3 regions of the Ancylobacter sp. IITR112 genome follow, and region 2 is predicted to be linked to each of the others. Evidence: predicted binding sites of a transcription regulator. Region 2 holds the regulator's gene; each other region holds the start of a gene.
The links. Region 2 encodes LexA, which represses DNA repair genes until DNA is damaged. Its sites were predicted from a motif close to TGTTCNNNNTGTGTTCNG; they were not measured.
Positions count from the first base shown of each region.

Region 1: a site for LexA is predicted at 8,079-8,096, ahead of AAC979_RS10880 (putative DNA modification/repair radical SAM protein). Genes of this name have one in related genera too.
Region 3: a site for LexA is predicted at 2,438-2,455, ahead of AAC979_RS20215 (PA0069 family radical SAM protein). Genes of this name have one in related genera too.

Region 1 covers NZ_JBGCUS010000001.1:2,277,414-2,287,690, forward strand. Annotated here, with positions in the region: gene AAC979_RS10840 (DUF2798 domain-containing protein) at 1-137, shown strand, start outside; gene rpoD (RNA polymerase sigma factor RpoD) at 195-2,195, opposite strand; gene dnaG (DNA primase) at 2,371-4,314, opposite strand; gene AAC979_RS10855 (AzlD family protein) at 4,421-4,729, opposite strand; gene AAC979_RS10860 (AzlC family ABC transporter permease) at 4,726-5,442, opposite strand; gene AAC979_RS10865 (GatB/YqeY domain-containing protein) at 5,482-5,937, opposite strand; gene carA (glutamine-hydrolyzing carbamoyl-phosphate synthase small subunit) at 6,190-7,392, shown strand; gene AAC979_RS10875 (hypothetical protein) at 7,562-7,996, shown strand; gene AAC979_RS10880 (putative DNA modification/repair radical SAM protein) at 8,112-9,326, shown strand; gene AAC979_RS10885 (UdgX family uracil-DNA binding protein) at 9,323-10,277, shown strand, end outside.
Region 2 covers NZ_JBGCUS010000001.1:1,755,146-1,765,422, forward strand. Annotated here, with positions in the region: gene moaC (cyclic pyranopterin monophosphate synthase MoaC) at 1-174, shown strand, start outside; gene glp (gephyrin-like molybdotransferase Glp) at 185-1,399, shown strand; gene hpxZ (oxalurate catabolism protein HpxZ) at 1,456-1,842, shown strand; gene AAC979_RS08430 (GntR family transcriptional regulator) at 1,927-2,616, shown strand; gene lexA (transcriptional repressor LexA) at 2,776-3,471, shown strand; gene AAC979_RS08440 (ComEC/Rec2 family competence protein) at 3,465-5,882, opposite strand; gene gltX (glutamate--tRNA ligase) at 6,058-7,494, shown strand; gene gltA (citrate synthase) at 7,732-9,039, shown strand; gene lpxB (lipid-A-disaccharide synthase) at 9,106-10,277, opposite strand, start outside.
Region 3 covers NZ_JBGCUS010000001.1:4,258,316-4,268,592, forward strand. Annotated here, with positions in the region: gene AAC979_RS20195 (alpha/beta hydrolase) at 1-141, shown strand, start outside; gene AAC979_RS20200 (neutral zinc metallopeptidase) at 243-1,136, shown strand; gene moaB (molybdenum cofactor biosynthesis protein B) at 1,145-1,705, shown strand; gene AAC979_RS20210 (glycosyltransferase) at 1,709-2,296, opposite strand; gene AAC979_RS20215 (PA0069 family radical SAM protein) at 2,651-3,766, shown strand; gene AAC979_RS20220 (VOC family protein) at 3,859-4,290, shown strand; gene AAC979_RS20225 (DsbA family protein) at 4,360-5,016, opposite strand; gene AAC979_RS20230 (DUF721 domain-containing protein) at 5,142-5,675, opposite strand; gene mutY (A/G-specific adenine glycosylase) at 5,742-6,836, shown strand; gene AAC979_RS20240 (CsbD family protein) at 6,919-7,107, shown strand; gene AAC979_RS20245 (site-specific DNA-methyltransferase) at 7,183-8,358, opposite strand; gene AAC979_RS20250 (FUSC family protein) at 8,558-9,490, shown strand; gene AAC979_RS20255 (chromosome segregation SMC family protein) at 9,609-10,277, shown strand, end outside.

The DNA.
Region 1 (10,277 bases), 520 kb from region 2:
GCCCCGGCCCGGATTTCCTCGCCATGTGGCCGACGGCGTGGGCGCTGTCCTGGCTAGTGGCGTTCCCCACCCTGCTGCTCGTGCTGCCGGTCGTCCGGCGCATCGTCGGCCTCATGGTCGAAGCGCCGGGACACTGAGCCAAAAGAAAAGGCGGCCCGCGGGCCGCCTTTTCCGTAACATCGCGCCGGGGGCGCTCAATTGTCGAGGAAGCTGCGCAGCTTGCGCGAGCGCGAGGGGTGCTTGAGCTTGCGCAGCGCCTTCGCCTCGATCTGGCGGATACGCTCGCGGGTGACCGAGAACTGCTGGCCGACCTCTTCCAGCGTGTGGTCGGTGTTCATGCCGATGCCGAAGCGCATGCGCAGCACGCGCTCCTCGCGCGGGGTGAGCGAGGCCAGCACGCGGGTCGTCGTCTCGCGCAGATTGGACTGGATCGCCGCGTCGATCGGCAGGATGGCGTTCTTGTCCTCGATGAAGTCGCCGAGATGGCTGTCTTCCTCGTCGCCGATGGGCGTCTCCAGCGAGATCGGCTCCTTGGCGATCTTCAGCACCTTGCGCACCTTTTCCAGCGGCATGCCGAGCTTTTCGGCCAGCTCCTCCGGGGTCGGCTCGCGGCCGATCTCGTGCAGCATCTGGCGCGAGGTGCGGACGATCTTGTTGATCGTCTCGATCATGTGCACGGGAATGCGGATGGTGCGGGCCTGGTCGGCGATCGAGCGGGTGATCGCCTGCCGGATCCACCAGGTGGCATAGGTCGAGAACTTGTAGCCGCGGCGGTACTCGAACTTGTCGACCGCCTTCATCAGGCCGATATTGCCTTCCTGAATGAGGTCGAGGAACTGCAGGCCGCGATTGGTGTACTTCTTGGCGATGGAGATGACGAGGCGCAGATTGGCCTCCACCATTTCCTTCTTCGCCTGCCGGGCTTCCTTCTCGCCCTTCTGCACCATCTGCACGATCTTGCGGAATTCCTGGATCTCCAGCCCGGTCTCGGTGGCGAGGGCGTGGATTTCCGAACGCAGATCCTTGATGCCGTCGAGTTCCTGCCCGACGAAGCCCTTCCAGCCGCGCGAGGTCAGGTTCTTCACCCGGGCGACCCATTTCGGGTCGAGCTCGGACCCCTGATACTGGCGCAGGAAATCCTCGCGCGACACGCCGAAGCTCTCGGCGAGGCGCATCAGCCGGCCTTCCAGCGAGACGAGGCGCTTGTTGATGTCGTAGAGCTGCTCGACGAGGTTGTCGATGCGCGCCTGATTGAGCGACAGCGACTTCACGTCGAGGATCAGCGCGTCCTTCAGGCTCTTGTATTTGCGGTCCTGCGAGGGCGAGAGGCTCTCATTCTTCAGCTTGGACTCGACATTCTGGTCCTGCAGACGGCGCAGCTTCTTATAGGCGTCGGCGATGCGGTCGAAGGTTTCCAGCACCTTCGGCTTGATCTCGGCCTCCATCGCCGCCAGCGACAGGGAATTCTCCATGTCGTCATCGTCATCGGCCGCGATGCTCTCGCCGATGGTGGGCTCGCGCTCTTCCTCCGCCTCGGGAGCGAGCGAGCCGCCCTCGACGATGGGGCCGTTCTTCGCCTCGGGACCGGCATAGGTGGCCTCAAGGTCGATGATGTCGCGCAGCAGCACCTTGCCTTCGACGAGTTCGTCGCGCCAGATGATGATGGCCTGGAAGGTCAGCGGGCTTTCGCACAGGCCGGCGATCATCGCCTCGCGGCCGGCCTCGATGCGCTTGGCGATGGCGATTTCGCCCTCGCGCGACAGCAGCTCCACCGAGCCCATCTCGCGCAGATACATGCGCACGGGATCGTCGGTGCGCTCGCCCGGCTCGGACTTGGTCTCGGAACGGATGACGGTGCGCGAGCCGGTTTCGGCCAGTTCGCCGCCGCTCTCTTCCTCCTCCTCGGCGGCCTCGGGGGCGGCTTCCTCGCCCTCGGCCTCGGCTTCCGCCTCTTCCGCCTCGACGACATTGATGCCCATCTCATTGAGCATCGCGTAAATGTCTTCGATCTGGTCGGAGGTGTTCTGCTCGGAGGGCAGAACCTCGTTCAGCTCGTCATAGGTCACATAGCCGCGCTTCTTGGCGAGCTTGATCATCTTCCGGACGCCAGCGTCCGAAAGGTCCAGCAACGGGCTGTCCGGGGTGTCGCCGTCCTTCTCGGGGGCTTCCGTCGCTTCCGCTGCCTGCTTCGCCATGCGTTTGTGCTCCTCAAGCGCCGAAGGCTCGCGCCCCGGCGTGCGACGGCGTCCTCGCGGTGCCGCCCTTCGATCGTTCAACCCGGCGTCCCCCGCGTTGGCCGGCGAGAGACGCAAACAGGGCTACACGCACCACGCGACCGAGAGACGCGCGGGCGAGCAGCCCGAAGGGACCTTACATCGACCGCCCCGGTCGACCCGAGGCGGCGCCGAACCCCTCTACCAAAGCTTCGGTTCCGTCAAGTGCCGCAAGCTGACTTTGTACGTCGAGAAAGCGCGCCCAATTCATGTCCGTGGGCTCTTCTGCCAGACGTTTCTCGGCTTCTTTCAGTTCCTTAGATAGGGCATGGCCGCGCCGGTGCAAGACCAGCCGCTGGTGCCACCACAGCTCCACATCGGTCCGCCCGGCATCGGAGAAGGCCGGCCAGTCGTGCCGCGCCACCGCCATGCGCCCAAGCCTTTCCACCAGCGGCGCCAGGCCTTGCGCCTCCAGCCGCGCGGCCAGGCGCTCGGAGGCTTCGGTCTCGCCCTCGATATGGGCGTCGAGCAGCGCGCGGCGCAGTTCCGCCGCCTCCTTGTTCTGCAGTGACAGCGCGGCGAGTTCCTCGGCGCACTGGTCGATCAGCCAGGGATGATTGATCAGCGCGAACAGCAGCAGTGCCTCGTTGCGCGGCATTTCCGCCGCCGCGCCGCGCACCAGCGCCGAGCGGCGCATCGCCTCCCCCGCCGCCGCCCGCCCCGGCAGGCCGCGCCCCGCGCCCGGACGGCGCCCACCCTTGCCGGCGAAGCGGCCGGCATAGCCGGAATAGTCATTGGCCGAGCGGCGCCCGCCCTCGCCCACCCCAGCGACGGGGGCGAACAGCCGGCGGAAGCGGTCCATCAGCTCGGCGCGGTAGTGCTTGCGCACCGTCTCGTCGGCGATGACCTTCACGATCTCGCCGATCCGCGCTTCCAGCGCCGCCCGGCGTTCCGGCGTGTCGACGCTCGCACCCTCGATCTCGCGCGCCCACAGCACGTCCGCCAGCGGGCGGGCCTGCGCCAGCACCGCGTCCACCGCCTCGCGCCCCCCGGCGCGCACCAGATCGTCGGGGTCCTGTCCCTCGGGCAGCAGGCCGAAGGAAAGGCTCATGCCGGGCTTGAGATGCGGCAGCGCGAGGTCCATCGCGCGGAAGGCGGCGCGCCGGCCGGCCTTGTCGCCGTCGAACAGCAGCACCGGTTCCGGCGCCATCTTCCACAGCAGCGCCAGTTGCTCCTCGGTCAGCGCGGTGCCGAGCGGGGCCACCGCGCCGGCAAAGCCGGCCTCGACCAGGGCGATCACGTCGACATAGCCTTCCGCCGCGATGACGGCGGCGCCGTTATGCGCCGCCGTGCGGGCGTTGAAGGCGTTGTAGAGCAGCGCGCCCTTGTGGAAGAGCGGGGTCTCCGGCGAGTTGAGGTATTTCGCCGGCACGTCCTTCTCCAGCGCCCGCCCGCCAAAGGCGACGACGCGCCCGCGCAGATCGGTGATGGGAAACATCACCCGGTCGCGGAAGCGGTCATAGGGGATGGCGATGTCCTCGGCCGAAATCAGCAGCCCGGCCTCGACCATATCCTCGACGGGGACGCCGCGCCCGCCCAGCGCCTCTTTCAGCGCGAAGCGATCCGGCGGGGCGTAGCCGATGCGGAAGCGCTTCTGCACCGCCGGGCCGAGGCCGCGATCGGCGAGATAGCCGCGCCCCTTGGCGCCGGCCCGGCCCTGCAGCGTCGCCTCGAAATATTGCGCCGCGAGTTCCATCACCTCGTGCAGCGTCTTGCGCCGGCTCTCGCGCTTTTCCTCCTCGCGCGACTGCACCGGCATCGGCACGCCGGCCATGGAGGCGAGCCGCTCCACCGCCTCCGGAAAGGGCAGCCCCTCGACCTCCATCAGGAAGTCGAACTGGTCGCCATGCTTGCCGGAGGAGAAGCAGTGATAGAAGCCCTTCTGGTCGTTGACATAGAAGGACGGGGTCTTCTCGGGGTTGAACGGCGACAGACCACGCCATTCCCGCCCCTGCTTCTTCAATTGCACGCGCTTTCCCACCACCTCCGACAGCGGGAGGCGGGCACGTATCTCGTCGAGGAACGAGGGCGGAAAGCGCATGGAGGGTGAACTCAACCGTTAGGGCGGCCGGAAAGCCTAGCAGCATCAGCGGGCACTGCGGCAAGAACCGTGCCCACGGGCGGCGCCGTCCCCGCTGTCCCCAGCCTCAGCTCGCTCCCATATAGGCGCGCCACAGCGCCGCCGCGAGAATGCCGAGCGCGATGGCCGGCAGCGCCCTGCGCAGCACGAGCCGGGCAAGGATGGCGACGCCGACCGCGACATAGCCCTCCGGTCCGCCGCGCACCGTCGCCGGCACCACCAGCGCCACCAGCACCGCGCCGGCGAGATAGCGCAGGAAGTTCTCGGTGCGGGCCGACATCGGCACGAAGCCGACGAGGAAAATGCCGCCTGCCCGCGTCGCATAGGTGACGAGCGCCATGGCGAAGACGACGAGCAGCGCCTGCGAGGTGTTCATGAGCGCTTCAGCTCGTCTCGGATGAGGCCGGCCAGTCCCCCGGCGAGCCCGCCCACCATCACATGCCAGTTCGGCGGCAGGAACCAGACCGCGCCCATGGCAGCCGCGCCGGCCACCAGCCAGGGCAGATCGTCCACCCGCCCGCGCCGCAGCCCGACCAGAGTGGTGGCGAAGAACGCTACCAGCACGAGGTCGAGCGCATAGGTCTTCACATCGTCCAGGGTCAGCCCGCCGGCGACTGCGCCGATGACGGTCGCCGCCACCCAGCACGCCCACATCAGCAGCCCGCCGCCGACGAGATAGCCGAGATCGCGCTCGCCCTTGCGCTCGGCGGCGATCAGCGCCGCCCAGTTGAGATCGCTCAGCAGCGTCATCGCGCCATAGACCTTCCAGCTCGGGAGTCCCCGGCATAGTGCGCGCAGAGAGGCGCCGAGCAGGATGTGGCGGGCATTAATGGCGAAGGTGGCGACGAGAAGCGGCAGCCATGGCACCGGCGCCGTCCACAGGTCGAGCACGGCGAACTGCGCCGCGCCGGCGAACACCACCGCGCTCATGAACGCCGCCAGCCAGCCTTCCAGCCCCGCGCCGCGCGCGGCAATGCCGAAGGCGATACCGAACACGAAGACGGGCGGCAGCACGGGCAGAATCACCCGCGCCCCGCGCCAGCACCCGGCCCATGTCAGCGTGGCCGGCGCTTGGGAGGCTGAGGACATGGCACCACCGGGCAGGGGAAAATCGGCCGCGGGGGCGGATCAGGCGGTGAGCAGCGCCTTGACCGTGCCGCTGGCCTTGGCGAAATCCATCACGCCGGTATGGCGCTCCTTCAGCGCCGCCATGGTGCGGCCCATGTCCTTGAGCCCATGCGCGCCGATCTCGGCGATGACGGCGGCGATGGCGGCCTGCGCCTCCGCTTCGGTCATCTGCACCGGCAGGAAGGACTGGATGATCGCGGTCTCCTCACGCTCCTGCGTGGCGAGGTCGGCGCGGCCGGCCTCCTCATAGACCTTCGCCGATTCCTCGCGCTGCTTGATCATCTTGGTGAGCAAGCCGAGCACTTCATCGTCGGACAGCGGGTCCTTGCCATGGCCGCGCGCCTCGATGTCGCGGTCCTTGATCGCGGCATTGACGAGACGCAGCGTGCCGAGGCGGCGCTTGTCCTGGGCCTTCATGGCCTCTTTCAGCGAGGTGTTGATGTCGTCGCGCAGCACGTTGGCCAGCCTTCCTGCAATCCGCGAGCCGGCGTCGGCGCCCGATTCGGGGCCGTACGCCGCACGCGCCAATGGATGATCACCCGCGGGGTTTTGGCCCCCTCCGGCGGTTGCCGCCCCTCCACGACAGGCGCCGCGCGCCGGAACCGGGCGCAGCCATCCGCAATTCGTGGGCCAGATACGCAGCGTGAAGACTGGCATCCGGCGCGGCAACGGACTAATTAGGGCACACGATGACAGGGAACAAGATCAATGAACGGTAGCGCTGAACAGCACTCCGGCGATGACGTGTGGGCCGAGCCGGTCGCGACCGCCGTCCTCGTCCTGGCCGATGGCACGGTCCTCGAAGGCTTCGGCCTCGGCGCCACGGGGCACGCGGTGGGCGAAGTCTGCTTCAACACCGCCATGACCGGCTATCAGGAAGTGCTGACCGATCCGTCCTATGCCGGGCAGATCATCACCTTCACCTTTCCGCATATCGGCAATGTCGGCACCAATGAGGAAGATGTCGAGACCATCTCCATGGCCGGCGCCTCCGGCGTGCGCGGCGTGGTGCTGCATTCCGCCATCACCGATCCGTCGAATTACCGCGCCACACGGCATTTCGACGCCTGGCTGAAGGCGCGCGGCATCATCGCCATTTCCGGCATCGACACCCGCGCGCTCACCGCGCTGATCCGCGACGGCGGCATGCCGAACGCGGTGATCGCCCATGCGCCGAACGGAAAGTTCGACCTCCCCGCGCTGAAGCAGGAAGCCGCCGCCTGGCCGGGGCTGGAGGGCATGGACCTGGTGCCGATGGTCACCACCGCCCAGCGCTTCACCTGGGACGAAACCACCTGGACCTGGCCGCACGGCTATGGCCAGCAGACCGCCCCGGCACACCATGTCGTCGCCGTCGACTACGGCATCAAGCGCAACATTCTGCGCCTGCTCGCCCGCGCCGGCTGCAAGGTGACGGTGGTGCCCGCCACCGCCACGGCGGAGGAGATCATGGCGCTGCAGCCGGACGGCGTGTTCCTGTCCAACGGCCCCGGCGACCCGGCGGCGACGGGGGAATATGCGGTGCCGGTGATCCGCGACATCATCGAGCGCGGCGTGCCGACCTTCGGCATCTGCCTCGGCCACCAGATGATCGGCCTCGCCGTCGGCGGGCGCACGGTGAAGATGCATCAGGGCCACCATGGGGCGAATCATCCGGTGAAGGACATGACCACCGGCAAGGTCGAGATCACCTCGATGAATCACGGCTTCGCCGTCGACCGCGACAGCCTGCCGGCCAGCGCCACCGAAACCCATGTCTCGCTGTTCGACGGCTCCAATGCCGGCATCGCGCTGACCGACAAGCCGGTGTTCTCGGTGCAGTACCACCCGGAAGCCAGCCCCGGCCCGCAGGACAGCCATTACCTGTTCGACCGCTTCGTCGAGCTGATCGCCAAGAACAAGGCGGCGTGACGCGCCGCCCGCGCTGACCCTCACCGGCCGTCGCGCCGTTGAGGGTCATTGCGCTGGCATCAGGGCCTGTCACCATGCGGGCGGCGCGGGAGCCCGGCGGCGTCCCTGCCCGCGCCGCGCGGGGCCGGATGGCGACGCGCCAAAGGGCCGCCGCGTTCGGGAGCCCGCCATGAAGACCGCCCTCCTCCTCGCCTCGCTCAGCCTTTCCGTCCTCGCCATGGGCGCGGCCCGCGCCGACAGCCCGCCCGACCTCACCGGCACCTGGCAGCTCGCCGACGAGGACTTCGCCGCCGCCCGCGTCGGCACCAGCAACAAATATTTCGACGACCTGCCCAAGCCGACCTTCGGCACGCCCGCCCAGGCCTTCGTCTACACCATTGACGCGCAGGAAGGCCGCGCCTTCCACGGCCGCGCCACCGGGCCGCAGGGCAAGAGCGAAGCGCTGGTCGGTGTCATCCGCTTCGACAACCGCGAAATCCTGATGTCCGGCGACAGCGGGACGGTGCAGGGCCGCCTTGTCGACGACAAGCTCGAACTGTGCTGGGTCGACGCGCTGCCGACCTGGAACGCGGTGTCCTGCGGTCTGTTCAAAAAGGCGAAGTGAGCCCGCTCGCCCAGGCGCGCCGCCCCACTCCGGCGGGGCGGAGCAGCCGACGGTATTTTCAGCGGGTTGATACGATCAAATCAGGAACATAAAGTGAACGTGGGAGGAATTCCACGTGGACGATACCCTGAAGAGCAAGCTCGGCATCCTCGCCGACGCCGCCAAATATGATGCCTCCTGCGCCTCCTCGGGCGCGCGCGGGCGCAAGGCGGAGAAGGACGGCATCGGCTCAACCACCGGCATGGGCATCTGCCATTCCTACACGCCGGACGGGCGCTGCGTGTCGCTGCTGAAAATCCTGCTGACCAATTACTGCCTTTTCGACTGCGCCTATTGCATCAACCGGCGCTCCTCCAATGTGCGGCGGGCGCGGTTCTCGGTCGAGGAGGTGGTGGCCATCACTCTCGGCTTCTACAAGCGCAACTATATCGAGGGGCTGTTCCTCTCCTCCGGCATCATCCGCTCGCCCGATTACACGATGGAGCAGATGATGCTCGTCGCCCGGCGGCTGCGGCAGGAGCATGGCTTCGCCGGCTATATCCATCTCAAGGCCATTCCCGAGGCCAGTCCCTGGCTGGTGGAGCAGGCAGGACTGTGGGCAGACCGGCTTTCGGTCAACATTGAACTCGCCTCCGCCATCAGCCTGAAGGAGCTGGCGCCGGAAAAAGATGCGCCGGGCATCAAGGCGACAATGGGCCAGATGCATGAGCGCATCACCGAGGCACGCGCGGAAAAGCGCCGCTTCGCCCCCGCCGGGCAGAGCACGCAGATGATCGTCGGGGCCGACGCCACCACCGACGCGGCGGTGCTGGAAACGAGCGCCGGCCTTTATGGCGGCTATGGCCTCAAGCGGGTCTATTACTCCGCCTTCAGTCCCATTCCCGAGGCCAGCCGCGTGCTGCCGGTGAAAGCCGCGCCGCTGCGCCGCGAGCACCGGCTCTACCAGGCGGACTGGCTGCTACGCTTCTATGGCTTCTCCGTCGAGGAAATCGCCGCGGGCGGTGCGGGCGGCATGCTCGATCTCGACATCGACCCCAAACTCGCCTGGGCGCTCAAGCACCGCGAGCAGTTCCCGGTGGACGTGAACGCCGCCGACCGCGAGGCGCTGCTGCGCGTGCCCGGCCTCGGCGCCCGGGCGGTCGAGCGCATCCTGCGGGCGCGACGCCAGACAAGGCTGACGCTCGACGACATCGCCCGCGTCAGTACGGGAGTGAGACGGGCGCGCGCCTTCCTCATCACCGCCGACCATCACCCGCTGAAGTTCACCGACCGAGCGGACCTGCGCGCCCGTCTCGCTCCGCCGGCGCGGCAATTGGAGCTGTTCGCGTGAGCGTGGCGGAGGCGAGCAGCGCGCCGGGCGACATCCGCGAGGTGGTGCTGCGCTTCGGCGCCGACCGCGCCGGATTCCGCGCCGCCGTGCGGGCGCTGGTGGCGGCGGAGATACCGCCGGCGCACGCCGTCTGGCGGATGGCGGCGCCGGGCGAGCCGGTGCTGGAAGGCGGCGGCGACCTTTTCGGTAGCCCAGCGCCGGGGACCACGCCAGCCGAGGCGCCGGGGATCGCGCCCGACGAAGCGCCGGCCCTCTCCCTGCCCCGCGCGGTCGCGACGCTGGCCGATCTCGTGCTCTGCCACAACGATCCCGCGCGCTTCGCCCTGCTCTACACGCTGATCTGGCGCGTGACGCACGGCGAGCGGCAACTGGCCGACAATCCGGCGGACCCGCTGGTGCATCGTCTCGGGCGGATGGCGAAGGCGGTGCGCCGCGACATCCACAAGATGCACGCCTTCGTGCGCTTCAAGGCGCTGGGCATTGAGGACGGGCGGGAGCGTTTCGTCGCCTGGTTCGAGCCGGAGCATTTTATTCTGGAGGCCGCCGCGCCGTTCTTCCGCACCCGCTTTCCCGCCATGGACTGGGCCATCCTCACCCCGCATGGCACGGTGGGCTGGAAGGAGCACACGCTCGCCTTCGGCCCGCCCGCAAGCCGGCCCACCTTGCCGGAGGGCGACGGCTTCGAGAAAGGCTGGCTTGCCTATTACGCCAGCGCCTTCAACCCGGCCCGCGCCAACCCGTCGATGATGCGGACCGAGATGCCGAAGAAATATTGGCCCAATCTGCCTGAGGCCCGCCTCATTCCCGGGCTGCTCGAAAGCGCCCCCGCCCGCGTCGCCGACATGCTGGCGCGCGAGGCCGCCGCGCCGCGCAAGCGCGACCCGCAAAAGGCGGTGGCGGCGATGGCGCAGCAGGCACCAGGTAGCCTCAAGGAATTGAACGCCCTTATCG
Region 2 (10,277 bases):
ACTGTTCGCACCAGCGGCCAGACCGGAGTGGAGATGGAAGCGCTCACCGCCGTCAGCGTGGCCTGCCTCACCATTTACGACATGGCCAAGGCGGTGGACCGGGGCATGCGGATCGGCAATGTCCGCCTTCTTGAGAAAAGCGGTGGAAGATCAGGGCATTGGCAGGCGGATTGAGGAGAGAAACATGGCGTTGATGCCGGTCGAGGAGGCGCTGGCCCTCCTTCTCTCCACCGCCGCGCCGCTCGGCGCCGAAACCGTGCCGCTGGACGCCGCCGCCGGCCGCGTGCTGGCGGCGCCGGTGGTCGCCGGCCGCACCACGCCGGGCGCCGACGTTTCCGCCATGGACGGCTACGCTGTGCGCGCGGACGACGTCACGCATGTGCCCGTCACCCTTGAAATCCTTGGTGAATCCGCCGCCGGACGGCCGTTCTCCGGCCCCGTTCGGCCCGGCACGGCGGTACGGATCTTCACCGGCGCCGTGCTGCCCGAGGGCGCCGACGCCATCGTAATTCAGGAAGACACGGTCCGCGATGGCAACTCCGCAACCCTGACCGAGGCAGCGACACCCGGACGCCATATCCGCCGCGCCGGCGGCGACTTCGCTTCCGGCGAGACGCTGCTCCCCGCCGGGCACCGGCTACGCGCCCGCGACCTCGCGCTGGTCGCGGCGGGCGATGTGGCGAAGGTAAGCGTGGTGCGTCGGCCACGGGTCGCGCTCCTGTCCACCGGCGACGAGCTGATGCGCCCTGGCGAAGGCGCCGAGGCCCATCAGGTGATTGTTTCCAATATCTATTCCGTCGCCGCGCTGGCTCGCTCCGCCGGCGCCGAGGTGGCCGATCTCGGCATTCTCCGTGATACGATGGCGGCAACGCGGGCCGGCGTGCGCGCCGCGCTGGACGGCGGCTTCGACGTGCTGGTGACAACGGGCGGCGCTTCGGTCGGCGACCACGACCTCATCGCGCCGGCGCTCACCGCCGAGGGCATCGCCCTCGCCGTGCACAAGATCGCGCTGCGGCCCGGCAAGCCGCTGATGTTCGGCCGAGGCGCGCAGACGCAGGTGCTCGGCCTGCCGGGCAACCCGGTCTCGGCGCATGTGTGCGCGCTGCTGTTCCTGGTTCCGCTGATCAAGGCCCTGCAAGGACTGCCGGTGCCGGCCCATCCCGCGCTTGAGCCCGCTCGGCTCGCCAGCGACGTGTCGGCGAATGAGCAGCGCATGGATTTCCAGCGCGCCGAAATCGTCGGCGACGCCGAGGGGCTGCCGCTGGTGCGGGCGCTGCCGGTGCAGGACAGTTCCATGCTGCGCCAGCTCGCCCGCGCCGATGCTCTCCTTGTTCGCCGCCCGCATGCTCCGGCCGCCAAGGCTGGCGAGATGTGCGAGATTCTGCGGCTGGAGGATTGACGCCGCCCCGTCGCGCCTGTGTGCTCGGCCACGAACGGTTGAAATGAGGGGCGGCCATGGAGATCAATCTTCCGGAGGTGCTGGCGGAGGTCCGCACGGCCTTCGAGCGTTACGAGCGCGCGCTGGTCGAAAACGACCTCGCTGAGCTCGACGCGCTGTTCTGGGATGATGCACGCACCATCCGCTATGGCGGCGGCGAGAACCTTTACGGTATCGAAGCGATCCGCGCCTTCCGCGCTGCGCGCCCGCCGACGGGCCTCGCGCGCACGCTGGAAGGCACCGTCATCACCACCTATGGCCGCGACATGGCGGTCGCCTCCACACTGTTCCGGCGGCCTGCGACCCCGGGTCGGGTAGGTCGCCAGATGCAGACCTGGCGGCGCCTGCCGGAAGGCTGGAAGGTCGTCGCCGCCCATGTAAGTGTCATCGACGAGCCTGTGTGAACTCTTGGTGACGCCGAGCCGCAGGGATATGGATGAGCACGGCTCTCCGGCATGCGGGCGGCCGAATGGGTTTTCTGTGCGCTCATGACCGTGCTGCCTCTCCGCCTCCCGCCCGATCCTTCAGCCCGCACCGGCCGGAAAACGCGCGCCGAGGAGCTGCGCATGCAACTGGCCGACGAGATCACCCGCGGAACGCTGCCGCCGGGGGCCTCGCTTGACGAGACGGCGCTCGCTGCCCGCTTCGGTGTATCGCGCACCCCGGTCCGCGAAGCGCTGCGCGAACTGGTCGCCTCCGGTCTGGTCGACGCCCGCCCGCATCGCGGCGCCGTGGTGGCGCGCCCCAGCGTCGCCCGGCTGCAGAACATGTTCGAGGTGATGGCCGAACTGGAAGCGCTTTGCGCGGGACTGTGCGCCTTGAAGATGACGCCGCCCGAGCGCCAGCAATTGGAGCGATTGCACGCCGACATGGGGGAATTGATGCGGCTGGGCGATTTTGCCGCCTATCGAGAGGCCAATGAACAGTTCCACACCTCGATTTATGCCGGCAGCCATAATGACTACCTTATCGAACTGACGCTCGGCACACGGCGCCGGCTTTCGCCCTTCCGCCGCGCCCAGTTCCGGGCCTTGGGGCGTCTCGCCCTCTCCCATGCCGAGCATGACCGGGTGGTGACCGCCATCCAGCGCGGCGACCGCGATGGCGCCGGCGGCGCCATGCGTGACCACATCGCGATCGTCCACGACGCCTATGAGCAGTACGCCCAGACGCTGTGACACGCGCGGGCATGGGCCAGGATCAAGCCGCAATTGCCAAAACAGGCCCGCGTCGCCGTTTAATCTCTCTTTACCCATTGTAGAACACAATAGGAACGGCTAGTCTTTGTTCGTGATTTGTTTCGTACCGGCGCCGGCCCGGCAGACGGGGTTCTCTCGATGCTCACCCGCAAACAGCATGAGCTGCTTCTGTTCATCAATGAACGCCTCCAGCGCGATGGCGTGCCCCCATCCTTTGAGGAGATGAAAGAGGCGCTGGACCTGCGCTCCAAGTCAGGGATTCACCGGCTGATCACCGCGCTGGAAGAGCGCGGCTTCATCCGCCGCCTGCCGAACCGGGCAAGGGCGCTGGAGGTTGTGCGCCTGCCGGAGGACACCCAGCCCCCGAGGCTGGCCCGCACCTTTTCGCCCAATGTCATCGAAGGCAGTCTCGGCAAGGTGCGGCCGGTATCGGACGAGGATTCCGAGCGCCGCGTGGTGCCGATCCCGGTCATGGGCCGGATCGCCGCCGGCACGCCGATCTCCGCGATCCAGTCGCGCGACCACACGATCAGCATGCCGCCGGAAATGCTGTCGGGTGGCGAGCATTTCGCGTTGGAAGTGCGCGGCGATTCGATGGTCGAAGCAGGCATTCTCGACGGCGACCTGGCACTGATCCGCAAATGCGACGCCGCCAGCACGGGCGAGATTGTCGTCGCGCTGATCGACGATGAGGAAGCCACGCTGAAGCGCCTGCGCCGCAAGGGCGCCTCGATCGCGCTGGAGGCGGCAAACCCGGCCTATGAGACGCGCATTTTCGGTCCGGATCGGGTGCGTATCCAAGGCAAGCTGGTCGGGCTTTTCCGCCGCTATTGAGGGTCGTCCCCGGGTGCTGCAGTCTCCGGGTCGAAGGCAGGCACGCGCTCGCTGACGTCAGAAGGGACCGGGAGACCCGTCGGTGACCCCGCAAACGTCCCAAGCGGCGAGGAGATGGTGCGGCCTGTATCGTCCCGACCGCCCGCCCCGGGTGTCGCGCCCCGTCGCGAGAGTGGCGATGGCGATGGCGGAGGCACGGCGGCGGGCTCCCATGGCCGTGTGCCCGGTGACCGGCGCGCCGTTATCAGGGCAAGGCTTCCATCCTGCCGCAGCGTGCCGGCGACGGCGCCGGGAGACATGCGCGCGTCGCGGTAGATGATTGTCGCCGGGCAGTCGAGCGGCGGTGCGAAAGGCGTCACCAGCACGGCAGCCAAGCGACAATCATCCTCCAGCGACTCCCGGTCACGGGACAGAGCCACCAGCCGCCCGTCCGGCAGAGGCAGCGTGCAGCCGAGCGGATCGCAGGCCGCGGCGGTTGTCAGGTCCCGGCTGCCGAAGCGCGATCTCGCCCCATCCGCGCCCAGCCATTGCTCCACCGCGAAGCGCCGGTCGACCCCGCGGTCACGGTCGCCCATGAAGGCGAGGACTCCGTCGCGGCCACGCACCGCCACGGTCCGTGCCTCGGCATCGACAAAGAGATCGGGCCGCGGCGCCATGGACGCGATGGCGAGGCCGGCAAGCGCAAGTACCGGCGCCAGCGCGACCAGCCGGGTGCGGGCGAGGCAGAGCACCACGAGTGCGAGGCTGATGACGATGAGGCTGGCGGCCGGCATCGCCGGCACGCCGCGATCCGCGCCGGGCAGCGCGGCGACCAGATCGGAGATGTCGCGCATGCGGGCAAGGCCCCACCCCATCAGCCGCCAGGCCGGATCGTCCCAACCGAACGGCATCAGCACCGCCCCGGCAAGCCCGGCGGGCATGACGATGAACGAGACCACCGGCATGGCGCCAAGATTGGCCAGCAGACTGAGCGGGGCGAGGCGTTGGAAGTGGTAAGCGGCATAGGGCGCTGTCGCAAGCCCCGCCGCCAGCGAGGCCAGCACCAGCCCGGCGATATAGCGCCCCGGCACGCTGAGCCAGCGGCCCGCCTTGGCCGGCGCAAGCGTGAAGAGAAAGCCGAAGCGCTCATAGGCCGCGACGAGCCCCAGCGTGGCCGCGAAGGACATTTGCGCCCCTGGGTCGAGCACCGCGCGGGGCGAGAGGATGAGCAGGCCCAGCGCCGCCACGGCGAGCGTCCGCAGCGTCAGCGCCGGGCGGCCGAGCACGATTCCCGCCAGCACGAGCAGCGTCATCACATAGGCGCGCTGGGTCGCCACCTCGGCGCCGGACAGCAGAAGATAGAAACTCGCCGACGCCATGGCCGGCAGCGCTGCCCAGGCCTTGATGGGTCGATAAAGTGCCAGTTCCGGCAGCAGAGCCAGCAGCGCGCGGGCGAGGAAGAACACGGTGCTGGCGACCAGCGCCATGTGCAAACCCGAAATGGACAGCACATGCGACAGGCCGGAGACGCGCATGCTCTCCTCAATCGCCTCCGGCACCGTGTCGCGCAGGCCGGTCACCAGCGCCACGGCCACCCCACCCTCTTCCCCGGGCAGCGCCGCGCGGATGCGGGCGGCGATGGCCCGGCGCGTGCGATCGAGCCAGGTGGTGAGCGCCAGCCCCGCCGGCGGCGGGCCGAGAGCGGGGGAGAGTTGCGGCCGCCCGAGCGCATAACCGGTGGCGCCAATGCCATCGAGCCAGATCGCCCGCCCGAAATCAAACCCGCCGGGATAGGCCGGGCCGGGCGGAGGCTCCAGCGTCGCCCGCAGGCTCACATGGCTACCGACCGCCGGCGGATCACGCCCGGCAAGCGTCACGCGCACCCGCGTGAGCGGATCGCCGTGCGCACGCTCCAGCCGCGTCACCGCAAGCGTCATACGGCTGCCACGCGGCCGCAATTCCACCGCCTCGACATAGCCGCTCACCGCGACCGCATTCAGCGTCGTTCCCAGGACCGGATGCGCCATCAGACGCACCTGCAGCGCCGCCACGGCGAAGCCGGCCGATAGCACGGCAAGGAGCGCGAGCAGGTGAAAGGCGACGGGCCGCGCCCGCGCCAGAAAGGCGAGGCCGGCGAAGCCGATGACTGGCAGCCAGCCGGCATAGGCCATCGGCTCATCAGGCGCGGCGAAATACAGCGCTGCGCCGGAGGCAAAGCCGATGGGCAGGTACAGGAAGCCGCGCCGGTCGTCGAGCTCGCGCGCCAGCGCCGCCGCCAGACCCGCCGAAAGTCGCCCCAACGCCACAGCGAACAGGTGTTCGGGCTGGAGATCGGTAACGAACCTCCCGCGCGGATGCGCCGGCCCGAGCGCCGCCGCCCGAGCCCGCCGGCGCGGCGCGTCATCCGGTCCCTGCTGCGGCGGCCCGTGCATGCCCCGACGCCCCTGCGCCCGTTGCGATGTGCTCCCCTTCTCCCCGACGATCCGGCTGTTAGCCCCGCCGAACCGCGCGAAAGGCCCGCTTTTCCCGCATCGCACACCTATGGTACACGCACGCTCCGCGCCCGCCATGCTTCGACGCCGTCCCTCCGGCGCAGACGGAAGAGAAATGTCCGAGACCGTCGTTACCCGCTTCGCCCCCTCGCCCACCGGCTTCCTGCATATTGGCGGCGCGCGCACCGCGCTGTTCAACTGGCTCTATGCGCGCGCCAAAGGCGGCAAGATGCTGCTGCGCATTGAGGACACGGACCGCCAGCGCTCTACGCCGGAAGCGATCGACGCCATCATCGACGGGCTTAGCTGGCTCGGCATCGACTGGTCGGGCGAGGTGATCTACCAGTTCGCCCGCGCCGAGCGGCACCGCGCGGCGGTGGAACAGATGATCGCTGCCGGCCGCGCTTACCCCTGCTACGCCAGTGCGGCGGAACTGGAGGAGATGCGCGAGACAGCGCGCAAGGAGGGGCGCCCGCCACGTTACGACGGCCGCTGGCGCGACCGTGACCCTTCCGAGGCCCCGCCCGACCGCGCGCCGGTGTTCCGCCTGAAGGCGCCGACCGAGGGCGAGACGGTCATCGACGATCTCGTCCAGGGACGTGTCGTCATTCCCAACAAGGATCTCGACGACCTCGTCCTGCTACGCTCCGATGGTACCCCGACCTATATGCTTTCGGTGGTGGTCGACGATCACGATATGAACGTCACCCACATCATCCGTGGCGACGACCATTTGACCAATGCTGCGCGCCAGACGCAGATCTACCATGCGCTGGGCTGGGAGGTGCCGAAGATGGCACATATCCCGCTGATCCACGGCCCGGACGGCGCCAAGCTCTCCAAGCGCCACGGCGCGCTGGGCGTCGATGCCTATCGCGCCATGGGCTATCTTCCGGCGGCGCTACGCAACTATCTCGTGCGCCTTGGCTGGAGCCATGGCGACCAGGAGATTTTCTCCACCGAGGAAATGGCCCGCCTGTTCGATCTCGACCGCGTCGGCCGCTCGGCCGCGCGCTTCGATTTTGCCAAGCTGGAGAATATTAACGGCCTCTATATTCGCTCGACTCCCGATGCCGAGCTGATGCAGGCCATCGACGCACTCCTGCCGCATATCCCCGACGGCCCCGCCATCGCGGCTGGCCTGACGCCCGAACGGCGCGCCCAGCTCCTGGCGGCCATGCCCGGGCTGAAGGAACGGGCCAAAACTCTACTCGAACTCGTTGAAAATGCAGCCTATATCTGGCGCGCTCGCCCTCTCCCGCTTGAGGAGAAGGCACAAGCGCTGCTGACCGAGGAGGCGCTCCGTCTGCTGGCCGCTGCGGCGGCGCAGCTCGCTACCGTTACGGAGTGGACTGCGGCCACGACGGAGGCGGCGGTGCGCTCGGTGGCCGAGGCGCAGGGCGTCAAGCTCGGCATGCTGGCACAACCGCTGCGGGCGGCGGTAACCGGCAAGACCACGTCGCCCGGCATTTTCGACGTGCTGGCCGTGCTCGGCCGGGAGGAGTCGCTGGCCCGGATCGCCGACCAGACTGGCGCCGGCGCAGCGGCGTAAGCGCCTGTTCTAGCACAAGGCGGAAGCGGGCATGCAACGCTTTCGCGCCAGCCGTGCGGCCGCAGTGCGGCAGCATTTTCGCTGCGCTTGCGAGGGCGGAACGAAACCGCTACGACTTTGATCATGGGCCGCAGCGAGACATCCCCCGTCTCCGACGCACAGCGCCAAACGGCAGGCGCGGCCCCTCGCAAAGACGCGATCCGTTTCAGATCCGTTCCTAGGTTCAGGGAGACCCGCATGGACGCCAGCCAAAGCAACGCGCCAAAATCCGCAACGCTCACCATTGGCGATGAGAGCTGGGAGCTTCCGATCCTGAACGGCACGATCGGGCCGGACGTGATCGACATCGGCAAGCTCTATGCCCATACGGGCAAGTTCACCTACGATCCCGGCTTCACCTCGACCGCGTCCTGCGAAAGCCAGATCACCTATATTGACGGCGACGAGGGCATTCTCCTCTACCGCGGCTACCCCATCGAGCAGCTCGCCGAGAGCGACTTCCTCGAAACCTGCTATCTCCTGCTGTACGGCGAACTGCCGACCGCCGCCCAGAAGGCCGATTTCGACTACCGCGTCACGCGCCACACCATGGTGCATGAGCAGATGAGCCGCTTCTTCCACGGCTTCCGCCGCGACGCACATCCCATGTCGGTGCTGGTGGCCTCAGTGGGCGCCCTGTCGGCCTTCTATCACGACTCGACCGACATTTCCGATCCGCAGCAGCGGATGATCGCCTCGATCCGCATGATCGCGAAGATCCCGACCCTGGCGGCGATGGCCTATAAGTACTCGATCGGCCAGCCCTTCGTGTACCCGAAGAACGATCTCGACTACGCCTCGAACTTCCTGCGCATGTGCTTCTCGGTTCCCTGCGAGGAGTACAAGGTCAACCCGATCCTCTCGCGCGCGATTGACCGCATCTTCATCCTCCACGCCGACCACGAGCAGAACGCCTCGACCTCCACCGTGCGCCTCGCCGGCTCGTCGGGTGCCAACCCCTTCGCCTGCATCGCCGCCGGCATTGCCTGCCTGTGGGGACCCGCCCATGGCGGCGCCAATGAGGCGGCGCTGAAGATGCTCGGCGAGATCGGCTCGGTGGACCGTATCCCCGAGTTCATCAACCGCGCCAAGGACAAGAACGACCCGTTCCGCCTGATGGGCTTCGGTCATCGCGTCTACAAGAATTACGATCCGCGCGCCAAGATCATGCAGCGTACCTGCCACGAGGTGCTCGGCGAACTCGGCATCAAGGACGACCCGCTGCTCGACATCGCGGTGGAACTGGAGCGCATCGCGCTGCAGGACGAGTATTTCGTCGAGCGCAAGCTCTACCCGAATATCGACTTCTACTCCGGCATCACCCTGCGCGCCCTCGGCTTCCCCACCTCCATGTTCACCGTACTGTTCGCCCTCGCCCGCACCGTGGGCTGGATCGGCCAGTGGAAGGAAATGATCGAGGATCCGAGCCAGCGCATCGGCCGTCCGCGTCAGCTCTACACCGGCGCCACCCAGCGCGATTACGTGCCGATCGCCCGCCGCAAGTGACGGCGGCGCCCCGGCCCTGAGACAAGCGAAGAAAACCCCGCCTTCCGGCCCGGAAGGCGGGGTTTTCTATGCCTGCGCTCTCTGCCTCGATCCGCGACGCTCCGCCAGCGTGTCGAGCACAGCCTGGGCGGCACGCCGGCTCGGCGGATCGCCGCCCTCACCCATGACAGCATCGAGCCGCGCGAAGGCGGCGAGTTGCGCCTCGCGCTCCGGCCCGCCGGCGATCAGCCGCGCCAGTTGCGCCGCCATGGCGGGCGGGTCGATATGCCATTGCAGATATTCCGGCATTGCCGGTTCATCGAGGATCAGGTTCGGCAGGATCGCCGTCTTCACCCGGATGATGAAGGGCGCGATCCGCCCTTCGAGCCACGGCACTTTATAGGCTGCGACCGTGGGAATACCGGCCAGCGCCAATTCCAGCGTCACCGTACCGGAGGCCGCCAACGCCGCCCTGGCAACGCGGAACGCGGCGCGCTTTTCCGTCTCATCGACCAGAATGCGCGGCTTCACCGGCCAGGACGCCACCATCGCCTCGACCTGCGCCCGCCGGGCCGGGAGCGTCGGCAGTACGAGCTCGACATCCGGAAGCTCTGCCCGCAGCCGCGCCAGCACCTCACCAAAGGTGGCGCCGAGCCGCGCCAGCTCCGAGCGCCGGCTGCCGGGTAGCACCAGCAGCACGGGCGGGGATGCGGCGCGGCGGGCGGCTTCCTCGGCATTCGGCCGCAGCGCGTTAAGCTCGCCGAGCAGCGGGTGGCCAACATAGGTCGTCGGCGGGCCGCCGAGCTCGTGCATGGCGGCCGGCTCAAAGGGCAGCAGCGCCAGCACCCGGTCGATATCGGGCGCCATGGCCCGCGCCCGCCCCGGACGCCAGACCCAGACGGTGGGCGCGACATATTTGACGATCGGAAGATCCGGCAGGCGAGCACGCACCTTGCGGGCGACACGATGGGTGAAATCGGGCGCGTCGACCAGGACGAGCACATCCGGTGCCCCCGCGACGATCGCCCGCGCGGTTTCGCCGAGGCGCCGCAGGATGCGCGGCAACCCGGCGACCACCTGCGCGAAACCCATGGCGGTGATCTCCTCCATGGGGAATTGCGGCACCAGCCCTTCAGCCTGCATGCGGACGCCGCCGACGCCCCGGAAGCGCACCCCGGACGGATGCAGCGCCTTCAGCTCCGCCATCAGCCCGGCACCGAGCACATCGCCCGATTCCTCTCCGGCAATGATGAAGATAT
Region 3 (10,277 bases), 2.5 Mb from region 2:
GCCGCCCATCTCGCCAGCCAGTTGCGGGAGGCGGGTGCCTCGCTCGAACACCGAATCCTTCCGGCCGGGCACGGCCTCTCCCAGGCCGATCTCACGCTGGCCCGCGACTTTCTGCGGGCTCCGGCGCGAACGGCTACCTGACGGTTGCCACATCCGGCGGAACCCGATGCCTCCACGCGCATTGCTGCCACGGCGCGGGTGTTCCACACTTGCGCCGTGGCGCGTCCGCCGGGGAGGTGATCATGCGTTGGGAAGATTTCCGCCGGAGCGGCAATATCGAGGACCGGCGCGGCGGAGGTTTTAGTGGCGGCGGGATGGGCCGGGGAGGCCTTGGCATTGGCGGGTTGATCATTGTCGGCCTCATCGCCTGGGCCACCGGCATCAATCCGGCCGTGCTGATCGGCGGCGCTGAAATCCTGCTCGGCGACGGCAGCCCGTCCAATCAGACCTCCCCGCAGCGCCAGAGCGCGCCTCCCCGTAACCTCAGCGCCGAGGATCAGAGGCTCGGCGATTTCGCCGCCGTGGTGCTCGCCCAGACCGAGGATGTGTGGACGCCGATCTTCAAGGGCGAGGGCGCGACCTATCGCGAGCCCGGCATGGTGCTGTTCACCGGCTCCACCAGTTCCGCCTGCGGCGCGGCGGATTCGGCCATCGGTCCCTTCTATTGCCCGCGCGACCAGAAAGTCTATCTCGATACCTCCTTCTTCAAGGACCTGCAGCGGCGATTCAAGGCGCCGGGCGATTTCGCTGCCGCCTATGTCATCGCCCATGAGGTGGGCCATCACGTCGAGAACCAGATCGGCCTGTTGGAAAAAGTGCAGGCCCGCCAGCGCCAGGCCTCGCGGTCCGAGGCCAACCTCCTATCTGTTCGGGTCGAGCTGATGGCGGATTGTCTCGCCGGCGTATGGGCGCACCATGCCGATGCGCAGTGGCGCATTCTCGAAGATGGCGATATCGAGGAGGCGATGAACGCGGCCGCTGCCATTGGCGACGACCGGCTGCAGAAGCAGGCGCAAGGTTTTGTGGTGCGCGACAGCTTCACCCATGGCTCCAGCGCCCAGCGGGTGAAATGGTTCCGGCAGGGGCTCGACAAGGGCTCGCTGACGCAGTGCAACACCTTCAATGGCCCGATCTGAGAGAGATGATGACCGACGAGACGCCTTTCGTGCCGCTCTCCATCGCGGTGCTCACCATTTCCGACACGCGGACCCTGGCGGAGGACCGTTCCGGCACCACGCTGGCCGAGCGGATCGAGAAGGCCGGCCATCGCCTTGCCGACCGGGCCATCGTGCCGGACGATGTCGAGGCGATCCGCGCCAGCGTGGCCGGTTGGATTGCCGATGAGGCCGTGGATGTGGTCATCACGACAGGCGGCACCGGCTTCACCGGGCGCGACGTGACGCCGGAAGCGGTGGAGCCGCTGTTCGAGAAGCGGATGGAAGGCTTCTCCACCGTGTTCCACATGGTGTCCTTCGCCAAGATCGGCACCTCGACCCTTCAGAGCCGCGCCACCGCCGGGGTCGCCAATTCCACCTATGTGTTCTGCCTGCCGGGTTCGCCCGGCGCCTGCCGTGACGGATGGGACGAGATTCTGGTCCACCAGCTCGACATCCGGCACAAGCCCTGCAATTTCGTCGAGATACTCCCTCGCCTCGACGAACATCTCAAGCGCGGCAAGCTGCGCGTGCCCACCGGCACGGCGTGAGGTTCAGCCTTCTTCGGGAAGAAGAATCTGCGAGCGCAGCAGGACGAGGCGCTTGCGCCCGACGCGCCTTAGCAGGCGGCGATCGGCATGCGCGCCCGCGACGTGGCCGCCGAGCGCCTCATAAAGGCGGCGATGCAGCAGCAGCCCCTGTTCGGGGCGCGGTCGCCCGGTGAGGGCATGCCGCATCATCGCGGCGGCCTCCTTCACTCGCGGCGAGACGCCGAAGCCGTCCAGTGCCAGGCGAAAGGTCGCGGCCCGCCGCTCGGCGGCTCCGGTGCGTTCGATCTGGTCGGTGAAGCTGCGCACCTCGCGCGCCCAGCCCTCCTGCAGCAGGCCGGCCGGCTCCAGAAAAAGCAGCCAGGGCGCCCGCGCCGCCGCGGCGCCCGCGCGCAGCCGCGCGCCAGCATCCTCCGGACCCGCGAGATATTCGCAGCCGGCGGCATCGGCGATGTCCGCCACTTCCGGCGTATCGCCCGAATCGACCAGCAGCACTTCCCGCACCAGCCCGGCGGCGGCGCCGGGCACCAGCGAGGCGAGGGTGGGAATCAGCCGCTTGGCGCCTGCGCCTGTGGGAATGACGACCGAGATCACGCCGTGGCCACCCTTGATGATCCGGGTCTGGAGAAGGCCGGGGAGGCGCCCCAAGCCCTGACGGAAGAAGCTTTTCCTGCCTATCGCACCGCTTCGCCGGCGTATAGTCCGGGCGCGGCCGCGCTGTCGTAATTCAGTCAATGTTCTTGATATGTTCTCAATGCTGCGCTACAGAATGAGGCCAGCGCGAGAGATATCGTCATGCAACGCTCCGTTCCCGATCGGCCTTCCGCCCCGCCCGCGCCCGTGGCCGCCGCCTCTCCCCGGCATCTGGGCCGGCTGGCGCAGCAGCGACGCGACGCCCGCGCGAAGGAGCGGGCCGAGGCCGAGCGCGATCCCACCGGCCTGTCCGACATGGATGCCCTCGCGCCGCCGCCGATGCCGGGCTGGCTGGTGAAGACCGAGCGCCGGCGCGGGCGTGGGGCGCTCTCCAATCCGGCCGGGCGCTTTGAGCCACACAGTCGTGAGCGATTCGACGATGGCTGGCTGGAATTGGACGACCTGCCAGCCTTCCGCACCAGCGTGACGGTGGAGAAGCCGCGCACCATTATCAATCGCAACGATTCGCCAGATGTCGGTTTCGATCGCTCGATCAACCCTTATCGCGGTTGCGAACATGGCTGTGTCTATTGCTTCGCCCGGCCGACCCACGCCTATCAGGGCCTGTCGGCCGGGCTCGACTTCGAGACGAAGTTGTTCGCCAAGCCCGACGCGCCGGAGCTTCTGGCCAAGGAACTGTCGAAGCCCGGCTATGAGCCGCGCACCATCGCGCTCGGCATCAACACCGACGGCTACCAGCCGATCGAGCGCGAGTGGCGGTTGACCCGGCGTATCCTCGAAGTGCTGCGCGATTTCGGCCATCCTGTCGGCATCGTCACCAAATCGGCGCTGGTGGTGCGCGATCTCGATATTCTCGCCCCGATGGCGGAAAAGGGACTGGTGAAGGTTGCGCTGTCGATCACCACGCTCGACGCCAAGCTGGCGCGGCTGATGGAGCCGCGCGCCGCAACGCCCGCACGGCGGCTCGACACGCTGCGCCGCCTTTCTGAGGCCGGCGTGCCGACCGCCGTGCTGGTGGCGCCTGTCATACCCGCCGTCACCGACGCCGAGATGGAGCGCATCCTCGACGCGGCGGCGGCCGCCGGCGTATCGGAAGCCGGCTATGTCATGCTGCGCGTGCCGCTGGAAATCCGCGATCTGTTCCGCGAATGGCTGCTCACCCATTTCCCTGACCGCTACCGCCACGTGCTGTCCCTGCTGAAGGAACTGCATGGCGGGCGGGAATATGATTCCACCTTCGGCCAGCGCATGACCGGCTCCGGCCCCTATGCCTGGACGCTGGCCCGCCGCTTCGAGATAGCGGTGGAGAGGCTGGGTCTGAACCGTCGCCCGACGCGCCTCTCGACCCGTCATTTCACCCGCCCGCCGCAGAAGGGCGAGCAATTGTCGCTGTTCGGAGAGGGCGCATGAGCGGGAACATGGGGATGAGTCCGGACGTAAGAGGCGCGCCTGCGGCGCACGACGGCGCTCCCGTGTCCGAGCCGAAAGGCACGGCGCGCGCCATGCCGCCGCTGCAGCTCTCGCTGGTCACGCTGGGCGTCGCGGATCTGAAGCGCTCGGTCACCTTCTATGAGGCGCTGGGCCTTGTGCGACGGGTGAAGGAGGCCACCGGCGCCGCCTTTTTCGACGCCGGCGGCGTGGTGCTCTCGCTCTATCCACGGGTCGAACTCGCCGCCGATGCCGGCGTGCTGGCGGGCCGGCCCGGGGCGTTTGGCGGCATCGCGCTGGCCTGCAACCGTGCAAGCCGCGCGGAGGTCGACACCACGCTGATCCGCGCCGTGGCGGCAGGTGGCCGGGCGCTGCGCCCGGCGCAGCCCACCTTCTGGGGCGGCTATTCCGGCTATGTCGCTGATCCCGACGGCCACCCCTGGGAGATCGCCCACAATCCCGGCTTTCCCTTCGATGCCACCGGCCGCATCATGCTGCCGGACTGAGGGGCACGGCTGCCATAAAGGGCATGCGGCATCGGCCTTGGCCGACGCCGCCATGGGCAAGGGGCGGGCTCAGTTGCCGCCAAGCAGCGGCGCCAGTTCCTTGTCGAGCTGTTCCGGACTCATCGCACCCGACACCTTCTTGCCGTTGATGAAGAAAGTCGGGGTGGAATCGATGCCCAGCTCGGCCCCGCGCTTGGCCACCTCGTCGATCTGGCCGGCGAGCTTGGTGTCGTTGAGGCAGGCATTGAACTGCTCTTCGGTCATGCCGCTCTGCTTGGCGATGGCGAGCAGCGCCTGTGCCGGATTGTTCGAGAACGCCCAGTTCTTCTGGGTCTCGAACAGCGTGTCGGTCATCGGGTAATATTTGCCCTCGCCGCCGCAGCGCGCCAGCATGAACGCCGCCTTGGCGACGATGTCGAGCGGGAATTCGCGCAGGATGAAGCGCACCTTTCCGGTGTCGATATATTTCTCCTTGAGCACCGGATAGGTGGTCTCGTGGAAATGTGCGCAGTGGCCGCAGGTCATCGAGGCATATTCGACGATGGTCACGGGTGCGTCGGCCTTGCCGAGCACCTGATCGGGCAGGGCGCCCGGTGCCATGAGCTTGGCGGTGTCGACCGTCTGCGCCTCGGCGGCCCCGATCAGGCTGCCGCCCAGCAGACCGAAAGCGGCGAGAGAAAGGGCGAGGGTGCCCGCACCTTCGAGGAAGCGACGGCGGTCGATCATGGTCGGTCTCCAGAAGCAGCCGGACAGGCCCGCCGGCGTGAAAATATGTGTCCGCGCCTTGCGCCTTTCCCTAGCGCGTACAGCCCATGCGCGATCCTGGCAACGGGGGCCAGCCGGGACCTGCCTCACCGCTGCGTGAAGCCACGGTCGCCGCGGTGCCGCCGGGGCCGGCCGCCGCGCGTCTCGCGCGCCACCAGCGCGCCGAGCCGTGCCAGCGCAGCGGCGAGGGCGTCGTCCTCGAACGAACCCGCAATGGCGGCCAGGCGCTGGCGGGTGGCGCCGCATTCGGCTGCGTCCGGCTCCTGAAAGCGAAAGCGCGGGCGCGGGCGCGGCACCGGCCCCTGCTTCAATGCCAGCCGGCCGATGCAGCGCCAGCCGAAATAGCGGTTCACCCGGTCGATCACGATGGGCGCGTCGTGCTGCAGCTCGATGGCGAAGCCGCCCTCGACGCGGACATGCAGCACGCCCGGCTCGCCGCTCTCACCATGCGAGGGCCAGGCGAGCTTGATCGGCACAGCCCGCGCCGCCAGCGTCTCGCCGACAATATCGGCCCAGCGGGTGACGATCTCCACCGAGGCCAGCCCGCGCCGGCGGCAGCATTCGGCAATGGCGCTGTCGATGAGATCGGCGAGCGGGCGGGTGGGGGAACGCGGGGCCATTGTCACTCACGTCTTGCCCGGCGCGGCCGAAGCGGCCACGGTGCCGGCATTATCGCCGAGGATCGCATGCCTGCCGCCGCCAATCCAGCCATCGCTTACCCACCCTCGCCCGATCCGAGCGCGCTGCTCACCTGGTACGACCGCCACCGGCGGCGCCTGCCCTGGCGCGCTCTCCCCGGCGTACGACAGGACCCCTATCGCGTCTTTCTGTCCGAGATCATGCTGCAGCAGACCACGGTGGTGACGGTCGCGCCCTATTACGAGGCGTTTCTGCGCCGCTGGCCCGGCATCGCCGCGCTGGCTGCGGCGCCGCTGGACGAGGTGCTGTCCGCCTGGGCGGGCCTTGGCTATTACGCCCGCGCCCGCAATCTGCATGCCTGTGCCCAGGCGGTGGTCGAGCGTCATGGCGGCCACTTTCCCGCGACGGAAGCGGAACTGCTGGTGTTGCCCGGCATCGGCCCCTATACGGCGGCTGCTATCGCCGCCATCGCCTTCGAACGCCGCGCCGCTCCGGTGGACGGCAATTGGGAGCGGGTGCTGGCGCGGCTTTTCGCCGTGGAGGACGCGCTGCCCAAGGCCCGCCCCCGGCTGCGCACCCTGGCACTGAGCATTTTGCCGCAGGCGCGCCATGGCGATTTCGCCCAGGCGATGATGGACCTTGGCGCCACCATCTGCACCCCGCGCAAGCCCGCTTGTGCGCTCTGCCCATGGCAGGGCGCCTGCGCCGCCAGCGCCGGGGGAGTGCCGGAGCGCTATCCTGTCAAGGCGGCGAAGGCGGCAAGGCCGATCCGGCAGGGAGTCGCTTTCCTCGCCATACGCGCGGATGGCGCAGTGCTTGTGCGCTCGCGCCCGCGCAAGGGGCTGCTGGGCGGCATGAGCGAGGTGCCGTCGACTCCGTGGGAGCCGGGCGGGGTCGCCCATCCCGCTGTCCATGCCCCGTTCAAGACCGGCTGGACGGCGCTCAATGCCACCGTCACTCATGTGTTCAGCCATTTCGCGCTGGAACTCACACTCTGGCGAGCGGAGCTCCCGGCCGGACAGCCCGCGCCGGAGGGGCACCGCTGGGTGGCGCCGACAGGTTTCGACACCGAAGCCTTCCCTTCCGTCATGCGCAAGGTGCTGGCGCATCTCGAACCTTGTCCCCCTGGGCGGCGGGGATGACGCCGGCGTGAGTGAACCTTTCAGGGTGCGGATCGTTGTTCCTGCAAGCCGCTAGGAGCGGATGAAAACAGGAGATACGACCATGGGTAGCACGATGGACAAGGCTAAGGGCATGGGCAACGAGGCCATGGGCAATGTGAAGCAGGGCGTCGGCAAGATGACCGATTCCGAGCGTCTCCAGGCCGAGGGCAAGGCCCAGGAACTGAAGGGCGAGGCCCAGCAGGCCAAGGGCGAGGTCAAGGAATCGGTCAAGAAGGCCGGCAATCTCTGATCTGGGTGTATCCGACAAAACGAGGCCGCCCGCGAGGGCGGCCTTTTGCTGTGTGAGCCGTCGCGGGTGTGAACTCTACTCCGCCGCCATCGCCATTTCCGACCGCACCACGGCTCGGAGCGTGTCGATGGGGCGAAGACCCTCACGGGTGGCGATGTGCCAATAGGTCCAGCCATTGCAGGCCTCGATCCCCTGCGCCAGCGCCCCGGCGCGGTGGATCGAGCCGATCTGGCCCAGCCCGGGAGCCGTTTCCAACGACAGCGTGCCATCGGCGCGCACCAGAGCCCGCACCTTCGCCTTGGCGTCGGTCAGTAGCGTCCCCGGGGCGAGCAGGCCTCGCTCCACCAACGCGTTGAAGGCGATGCGCGGCGCCTCGCGCGCTGTCGGCGCCGGCACCAGCGCGAGATCGGGCAGCGGCTCGACCGCGTCGATGCGCGCCTGCGCGGCGTCGGCATAGGTGGGGTCGCGCTCGATGCCGATGAAATGGCGGCCCAGCCGCTTGGCCACCGCTGCCGTCGTGCCGGAGCCGAGGAAGGGATCGAGCACCACGTCGCCGGGCCTGGAGGCGGAAAGAATGACGCGGGCCAGCAGGGCTTCCGGCTTCTGCGTGGGGTGCACCTTATAGCCGCTGCCGTCCTTCAGCCGCTCATGGCCGGAGCAGATCGGGAACAGCCAGTCGGAGCGCATCTGCACGTCTTCATTGGCCGCCTTGAGCGCTTCGTAATTGAAGGTGTAGCCCTTCGCCCCCGGCTCGCGCGCCGCCCAGATCAGCGTCTCATGGGCATTGGTGAAGCGCCGGCCGCGGAAATTAGGCATCGGATTGGTCTTGCGCCAAACGATGTCGTTGAGGATCCAGAAATCGAGATCCTGCAGCAGCGCGCCGACGCGGAAGATGTTGTGATAGGAGCCGATTACCCACAGCGTGCCGGTGGGCTTTAGCACCCGTCGCACCGCCAGCAGCCAGGCGCGGGTGAAGGCGTCATACGCCTCGAAACTGTCGAATTTGTCCCAGGCGTCGTCCACCGCGTCGACCCGGCTGTCATCGGGGCGCTTCAACTCGCCCTGAAGCTGGAGATTATAGGGCGGATCGGCGAAGACCAGATCCACCGAGGCGGCGGGGAGCCGTGACAGGGCGGCGACACAATCGCCGCGAAGGATGCTGTCGAGGGGCAGTTGGGAGGAGAGGCCTGCGGGGCGGGCAATGCCGGATCGGGGAGCCCGGCGGGTCTCCCCGTTGCGAACGACCTTCATGAACGCTCTACCCTACTCGTAACGGACGCAACGGAACTCGTGTATCCACAATCTCCGACGGACAGGGTAAAGACCGGGTAAAGCGATGCCGCCAAATCGACATTCATCTCCGCTTGCTGCTTCGGCGCCGTTCCCGCGCTGGCATGGCGACGGGCTCGCCGGCCGCTCGCTGCGCTTCACAGCGACGATCATGGCGCCCATGGCCGCGGGGCTTGCGCTGCACCAAAATTACTGGGTCGGCTATGCGCTGCTCACCTGCATCCTCGGCTTCACGCTGGATACGGGCGGCACCGCCGCGCAGCGCGCGGTGCTTTTCGCCACCGCCGGCCTGGTGGTGCTTGCCGGCGCGGCGCTCGGCGCCGGTGTGGCCGGCCATCTCTGGCTCACCGCGATGGCGGTGGTGGCGGCCGCGGCGCTCTATGCGCTGGTGGAGGCGGTGCACCCGAGCGCGGCCTTCGCGGCCCGCTTCTTCTGCCTCGCCACAGCGATCGCCGCGCTCGACGTGCCATTTCAGCCGAGCGATGTCGTGATCATCGCCCTGTTCGCCGCCTATGCCTGGCTGGTGTCGGTAGGATGGGATATGGCGACCGGCCTGTGGCGGCCGTCAACAGCGCCGACTCTTGCCGCCATCCTTGCGCATCTGCGGGCAACGCGAGGCGAGGGCGCGCTGTTCGCCGGCATCGTGGCCGTGGCGGTGGCGCTCTCCTTCCTTACCGGGCGGCTGCTCGGCCTTCCGCATCCGCACTGGGCTGTGTTCGCGGTGGTGATCGTTCTGCGCGACGACACACAGTCCAGCCGCCAAATGATGCGCGATCTTGCCCTGGGGACGGTGCTCGGGGCGGGGGCAGCGGTTCTCTACGGCGCGCTCTTCACCTCGCCGGCGGGATTGATGGTCGGGCTCACCCTGGCGGCGCTGGTGCGCTGGCCCGGGCAGCTTCTGCACGGCGCGCTCGGCATGGCGGCGATGGCGGCGTTCATCATCCTGCTGCTGCAACTGGTGGGCACGCTAATGCACATCCCCATCCATGCCGCAGCCGACCGGATCGTCGATATCAGCCTCGGCTGCGGCTTGTCGCTGGCCGCGCTCCTGGTGAATGCGCGCCTGCGCCGCTGGCTCGGCTGGCAATCCTAGGCGGCGCTGAACGGCGCCGGCGAAACCGGCGCGAAATAGCCCGCAAAACCGCAACATGTCGTGGATCGGTGAGGCTCGACCACTTGAACTTGTGTCAGGCGGGCGGCACCCTAGGGGCATGAAATTCACCCGCCTGCGCCTCACCGGCTTCAAGACCTTCGTTGAGCCGACCGAAATGCTGATCGAGCCCGGCCTTACCGGCATTGTGGGCCCGAATGGCTGCGGCAAGTCGAATCTCGTCGAGGCGATGCGCTGGGTGATGGGCGAGAGCTCGTACAAGGCCATGCGCGCCGAGGGCATGGACGACGTTATCTTCGGCGGCTCCACTACGCGGCCCGCCCGCAACACCGCCGAAGTCGTACTGGTGGTCGACAATGGCGACCGCTCGGCGCCCGCCGTGTTCAACGACGCCGACATGCTGGAGATCTCCCGCCGCATCGAGCGCGAGGCGGGTTCTTCCTACCGTATCAACGGGCGCGAGGCGCGGGCGCGCGACGTGCAGATTCTGTTCGCCGATGCCTCCTCCGGCTCGCGTTCGCCCTCCATGGTGCGGCAGGGTCAGATTGGCGAGATCGTCGGCGCCAAGCCGACCGCGCGGCGCCGCCTGCTGGAGGAAGCCGCCGGCGTTGCCGGGCTGCATGCGCGCCGGCACGAGGCGGAGATGCGCCTGCGCGCGGCCGAGACCAATCTCACCCGTCTGGAAGACGTTATCGGCCAGATTTCCGGGCAATTGGACGCGTTGCGGCGGCAGTCGCGGCAGGCGTCGCGCTATCGTGTGCTCTCTGCC